2 regions of the Erwinia tasmaniensis Et1/99 genome follow, and region 1 is predicted to be linked to the other one. Evidence: predicted binding sites of a transcription regulator. Region 1 holds the regulator's gene; the other holds the start of a gene.
What was found. The regulator PhoB, encoded in region 1, activates phosphate uptake and scavenging genes when phosphate is short. The targets are predictions, from matches to a motif close to CTGTCATAAAACTGNCNNAT.

Region 1 (3,419 bases):
CGTGAACAGTGCGCCGCACAGGCGGGTCACCGAGAAAATCGCATCCAGCTGTTGTGCGTTCACTCCGGCTAACGGATTATCCTGATTCACTACCACCACCAGCGCATCAATCGCTACCGGTACGGCCAGCGGGGGATAACCGTATCTGTCCTCCAGCAGCTGTCGCTCTGCCGTCTGCATCGGTCTGCTCATCGCGCCCAGCTGTGCTGCCCCGGCGGCCAGCGCGGTCGGAGCCGTTGACGAACCCGCCGCCTGGATCTGCACATTAACCCCCGGATACTGGCGGCTAAAATTGTCTCCCCACAGCGCCATCAGATTACCAAGCGTGTCAGACCCAACGCTGTTCAGATTGCCCGCCAGCATGCCCTCTTTGGCATGAGCCAGCACGCTGACCAGCAGCAGCGTCAGTGCGATAAAATTTTTCATGCTCCGGGTTCCCTGTGACTAACGCCCTGCGGTTGCGCCCGCTGTTGCATCAACAATTAACCTGGGGGCCAGCTGAAAGCTGAAGCAGGTTTCTCCTTCGCCGGGGGCGCTACTGATATTCAGCCGCGCGTTATGGTGGCTTAGCGCATGTTTGACGATAGCCAGACCTAAACCGCTTCCCCCGGTCTGGCGGGATCGCGCCTTGTCCACGCGATAGAAGCGCTCCGTCAGGCGCGGTAAATGCTCTGGCGCAATGCCCGGGCCGTTATCTTCCACCCTGAACTCTGCCCCCTGTACGGTGCGTTGCCAGCTGATGGTGATGCGGGTGCCGTCCGGGGTGTGATTCACCGCATTGTACACCAGGTTAGACATCGCGCTGCGCAGCTGTTCGTCATTGCCAAACACGCGTAGGTTCGGATCGCTGACAAACTGAATGTGATGACGCCCGTGGCTTAACGTTTCCGCTTCACGCTGCAATAGCCGCAACATCATGGGCACGTCGACGATTTCCTGCAGGTCGGTTGCCGGAGCCGCCTCGATGCGTGACAGCGTCAGCAGCTGCGCCACCAGGCTATCCATACGCTTTGCCTGCTCCTGCATGGTTTGCACCGCTTTGTCACGCAGGCCACCTTCCAGCGCCGAATCACTCATCATCTCCAGATAACCCTTCAACACCGTTAGCGGCGTGCGCAGCTCGTGACTGACGTTGGCAAAAAAGTTGCGGCGCGCGCCTTCAAGCTGGTGCATTTGCGTCACGTCACGCGCCACCAGCAGCCACTGCCCTTCACTGTAGGGCATGATGCGAAATTCAAGATGGCGCTGGTTGTTCAGTACCAGCGTCAGCGGATGCGCGAAATCGCGCTGGCGCAGATAGCGGGTAAACTCCGGGTAGCGCAGCAGGTTAAGGATATTCTGGCCATTATCTTCCGGCCAGCGCAGCCCCAAAATCTGCTGGGCCAGTCCGTTACACCAGAAAATCGTGCCCTCTTCAGTGGTCAGCACCACCGCATCCGGCAGCGTTTCTGCCCCGCTGCGAAAGCGCTTAATCAGATGGCCAAGCTCACGGCGTCGGCGTCGGTTGCGCGCCTGCATCTGGTACAGGCCGTAAAAAAGAGGTTCCCAGCTGCCGCGCCCGCTGGGGGGCGTCATGCTACGGTCGACCCACAGCCAGTGCGAAAGCCGCAGCAGGTTGTTGAAATGAAAGCCCAGCACGCAAAGCACCGCCACCAGCAACAGCCAGGGCAATCCGCCCGCCAGCAGTCCTACGATCAGCGCGGGCAGGCAGGCGAGCAGCAGCTCAAACAATAATCTCTTCCAGGAGAGGCGTTCCAACACGATTCAGACTCCGTGCGAGCGATCAATAACGTGCAGAGAAACGATAACCTGTTCCGCGAACCGTCTGCACCATACGATCGTGCCCACTCACCTCCAGCGCCTTGCGCAGACGGCGAATATGAACATCGACGGTACGGTCTTCGACATACACGTTAGTCCCCCAGACATGGTTTAGCAACTGCTCACGGCTGTAGACGCGCTCTGGATGAGTCATGAAGAAGTGCAGGAGCTTGTATTCGGTTGGCCCCATTTCCAACGGCTGGGTAGCCGACATAACGCGGTGTGACGACGGGTCGAGCGTCAGCCCCTGCATCTCAATCACCTCTTCCACCGCCATAGGCGAAATGCGCCGCATCACGGCCTTTATGCGCGCCACCAGCTCTTTCGGCGAGAACGGTTTGGTAATGTAATCATCGGCACCGACTTCCAGCCCGCGTACGCGATCTTCCTCTTCGCCGCGTGCGGTCAGCATCATGACCGGGATATCGCGCGTCATCGCTTCACGCTTCAGGTGCTTAATAAACTGAATGCCCGATCCCCCCGGCAGCATCCAGTCCAGCAGGATCAGATCCGGCCAGGGTTCAATCAGCAAACTGACCGCGCTGTCATAATCCGCGGCTTCTATCGGATGATAGTCATTTTGTTCCAGAACGAAACACAACATCTCACGGATTGGGGCTTCATCTTCAACCACCAGAATGCGCTTTGCCATTATTGCTCCTGCTGCTGTGACAGATTGTCACGGGATATGCGGCATCATTATGCGTCAGTTTTATGACAGTTTTATGAAAAAAGCACGCCCGGCAAGGACGGACGAAACGAATTAAATATCTGCACGGCAATATGTTTATAATCACCGCTTCGCGTTTCTGCCATGAAGGGAGCACCATGCGCATCATTCATACTGCCGACTGGCATCTTGGCCAGTTTTTCTATACCAAAAGCCGTGCGGCAGAGCATCAGGCATTTCTTGACTGGCTGCTGGAACAGGCAGAAACGCAGCAGGTCGATGCCATCATCGTCGCCGGTGATATTTTCGATACCGGTTCCCCACCGAGTTACGCACGCGAGATCTACAACCGCTTTGTGGTAAAGCTACAGCCAACCGGCTGTCAGCTGGTGGTGCTGGGCGGCAATCACGATTCGGTCACTATGCTTAATGAATCGCGTGAACTGCTGGCCTGCCTGAATACCCGGGTGATCGCCGCCGCCGCTGAGGATATCCGTCAGCAGGTGCTGGTGCTGAACCGCCGCGACGGGCAGCCGGGCGCTCTGCTGTGCGCCATTCCCTTCTTACGTCCGCGTGATATTTTGCGCAGCCAGAGCGGGCAGTCAGGGCGCGAAAAACAGCAAAGTCTGCTGGAAGCCATCAGCGAGCATTATCAGCGCTGCTGGCAGGAAGCACTGGCACAGCGCAATGCGCTCGGCCTGGCGCTACCGATTATCGCCACCGGCCATCTGACGACCATGGGCGTCACCAAAAGCGATGCGGTACGCGATATCTATATCGGCACGCTGGACGCTTTTCCGGCTGACCTCTTCCCTCCGGCGGATTACATCGCCCTCGGCCATATTCACCGCGCCCAGCGCATTGCCGACAGCGACCACATCCGCTACAGCGGCTCGCCGATCCCGCTGAGTTTTGACGAGCTGGGCAC
Region 2 (3,419 bases), 780 kb from region 1:
ACCATTCTTGGCACCCTGTGCGGTGAGCCGCGCGCCTCGCAGGGGTCGATTACCTTTGATGGTAAGGACATTACCGACTGGCAGACGGCGCGCATTATGCGCGAGGCGATTGCCATTGTGCCGGAGGGCCGCCGCGTCTTTGCGCGTATGACGGTGGAAGAGAACCTGGCGATGGGCGGTTTTTTTGCCGAACGCCAGCAGTACCAGCAGCGCATCCGGCGCGTCTATGAGCTGTTTCCCCGTCTGTACGAGCGGCGGGTACAGCGCGCTGGCACCATGTCCGGCGGCGAGCAGCAGATGCTGGCAATCGGCCGGGCGCTGATGAGTCAGCCGCGCCTGCTGCTGCTGGATGAACCCTCGCTCGGGCTGGCACCGATTATCATCCAGCAGATTTTCGACACCATCGAACAGCTGCGTCAGGAAGGCATGACCATTTTCCTGGTGGAGCAGAATGCTAACCAGGCGCTGAAGCTGGCCGACCGGGGCTATGTGCTGGAAAACGGCCACGTGGTGCTGGAAGACAGCGGCGCGGCGCTGTTAGCCAATGAGGCGGTGCGAAACGCCTATCTGGGGGGGTGATCGGGCGGGGTTTGCGCTCGCGATCTCGCTAAGGGAAGGGGGTGGGTAATCTGGCCCCCTGACTTCATACCGTGGCTCCGATCAAACAGAGGCTGAAGTCACCGCCGCCGCACGCTCTACGCAAAAAAACGGGAAATGCCGTATTTTTGCCAGATCCCATCATTAGTAGAAATCCGCCCCTGTTACGTATTCGCTCATCAGATAATGAGAGAGCAGGCACCATGATGCGCATGAACCGATGAATTTTTTTAAAAGATGGCTGGGTTGGCAGCTACGATACCTTGCCAGCGCTATCATTTGTGCTCTGCTTATTATTGGTTTCGCTGCATCAGGCGGCATGTTCTGGCCTAACTATGCATGGGGCGCGACGGTACTCTTTACGGTGCTAATAATATGGGTTGTTTCTCGCTGGAAGTAGCCGGTTTACCGAAAAAATATGTCGCGAGGGAGAATATTACAGTAAGAAATCAGGGCAAGGGAGACCGTATTGCCATTACGCTAATATGTAACGTCATTACTGATTAAATTCAGAAGGCTGTGCAGAATATATTAAAATGCCCGTTTCTGCTGGGAATAAAAAAAGCCGTCCCGAAGGACGGCTACAAACATAGAGTTTATTTACCTGGTGGTAACCGTCACAGTGATGTGATTGCCTGTGAAGATGTTCATCGAAGGTGTTTCGCCACCACTAACGTTAGCCAGGACGAAGATCAAAGTTATATAGACAAATTTCTTCATTTTTCAGCTCCTGTCAGGGAGCTACGGGGAATTAAGTCAGGATAGGAGCTTTCTTTTACTCACCGGCTAGTGCGCTTTGTCAAGTTACCAGCCTTTCGTAGCAGGGTTGAAGTTGGCACCCCTGAATCCCATCCCAGACTTCCAGATCTGCGGGAATACCATCGAACCTGTATTTAAAATAATTTACTGCTTCCATTAAATTACAGGAAAAAGCTGTATTCATTCACTATTTTCAGCCTGCTACAGGCCGTTCGGCAATTGACGACGTTATTATATCCACCCTGGTGAAGCTCAACAATAGTCGATACAGCGGATGTAAAGTGAAACACTATACATCCGCTGTATAAGGGGCTAAAATACTCGAGTCAAGTTACCAGTCTATATGGTACGCGGCTGAGGTGACCCGATCTCATACCGCACAAAAGAACCGCCTTCCAGGGCGGTTTTTTTGTGCCTGCAACGCGTTGCTTTCAGCGCATCTCACCCCCCCGCTTTTAGAACAGGGCTGCGAGCTGTGTAAAAGAAAGGCGAACGTTGCGCTATGAAGCGCTAACCATCGGGTGAAAAATCGAGTTCGGTCAGTGTTGATCGTCACTCCCCGGTCATAAAAGCGTTATTTTTCTGTCATTTTTCCATGTCATGTTACCTGCAAATTACAGCAATGCGCGTCTTCGCGCCTTATAACACCGGGTACAGGAAACCGACATGTCATCATTCTCATTCCGTCACAACGCACTTAGCGTGATACTTGGACTGGCTTTCAGCACCAGCGCGCTGGCTGCCACCGATATCCCCTTCTGGCACTCAATGGAGGGTGAACTGGGGGTAGAGGTTAACGCGCTGGCGACCCGCTTCAATGAAACGCACCCTGATTACCGCATCGTTCCTACCTATAAAGGCAATTACGAGCAGAGCCTGGCCGCCGGCATTGCGGCGGTGCGTACGGGAAAAGCTCCGGCTATCCTGCAAGTCTATGAGGTTGGCACGGCAACCATGATGGCATCGAAAGCTATCGTGCCGGTGTACGAAGTGTTCAAAAACGCCGGCATCCCCCTAGATACCAAACAGTTTGTACCGGCGGTGGCGGGTTATTACAGCGACGCCAGCGGGCAGCTGATCTCACAGCCGTTTAACAGCTCCACCCCGGTGCTGTACTACAACAAAGACGCGTTTAAAAAAGCCGGCCTGGATCCGGAACAGCCGCCTAAAACCTGGCAGCAGCTGGAGAAAGACACCGCCGCGCTGCGTAAAGCCGGTATGTCCTGCGGCTACGCCAGCGGCTGGCAGGGCTGGATCCAGATTGAGAACTTCAGCGCCTGGCATGGTCAGCCGGTAGCGACGAAAAATAACGGTTTCGACGGCAGCGATGCGCGGCTGGAATTCAACAAGCCGCTCCAGGTCAGCCATATCGCGCTGCTTGAAGCGATGAATAAGAAGGGCGATTTTACCTATTTCGGACGCAAAGATGAGCCCACCGCCAAGTTTTATAACGGCGACTGTGGCATCACCACCGCATCTTCCGGCTCGCTGGCGGATATCCGCAAATATGCCAAATTCAACTTCGGCGTTGGCATGATGCCTTACGATGACAGCGCGGCAAACGCGCCGCAGAATGCCATCATCGGCGGGGCCAGCCTGTGGGCGATGAAGGGCAAAGATGCCGCAACCTATAAAGGCGTTGCCGAATTTATGCAGTTCCTTGCGCAGCCTGAGATTGCCGCCGAATGGCACCAGAAAACCGGCTATCTGCCGATCACCACCGCCGCTTATGATCTGACCAAACGCCAGGGGTTTTATCAGCAGCATCCGGGCGCGGATATCGCCACCCGCCAGATGCTGAACAAAGATCCGCTGCCTTATACCAAAGGGATGCGTCTGGGCAATATGCCGCAGATCCGCACCATCGTGGATGAAGAGCTGGAAGGGGTGTGGACAGGAAAACAGGCTCCGCAGGCGGCGCTGGATAACGCCGTCAGGCGCGGTAATGAGCTGCTGGCACGCTTTGAGCAGCAGAGCAAATAACCACTCGTCGCGCTTCACCTATCCGTCCGCCAGTGGCGATCCTCTTCGAGGTCGCCACTGCGACTTTGATACGAGAGTAC

Region 2: the regulator PhoB is predicted to act here: its motif matches at 1,917-1,936, upstream of ugpB (sn-glycerol-3-phosphate ABC transporter substrate-binding protein UgpB).

The regions. Positions count from the first base shown of each region.
Region 1 is NC_010694.1:2,850,653-2,854,071, forward strand. Features, by position in the region: gene ETA_RS13895 (PstS family phosphate ABC transporter substrate-binding protein) at 1-426, opposite strand, end outside; gene phoR (phosphate regulon sensor histidine kinase PhoR) at 445-1,761, opposite strand; gene phoB (phosphate response regulator transcription factor PhoB) at 1,784-2,473, opposite strand; gene sbcD (exonuclease subunit SbcD) at 2,650-3,419, shown strand, end outside.
Region 2 is NC_010694.1:3,635,591-3,639,009, reverse strand. Features, by position in the region: gene livF (high-affinity branched-chain amino acid ABC transporter ATP-binding protein LivF) at 1-579, shown strand, start outside; gene ugpB (sn-glycerol-3-phosphate ABC transporter substrate-binding protein UgpB) at 2,023-3,339, shown strand.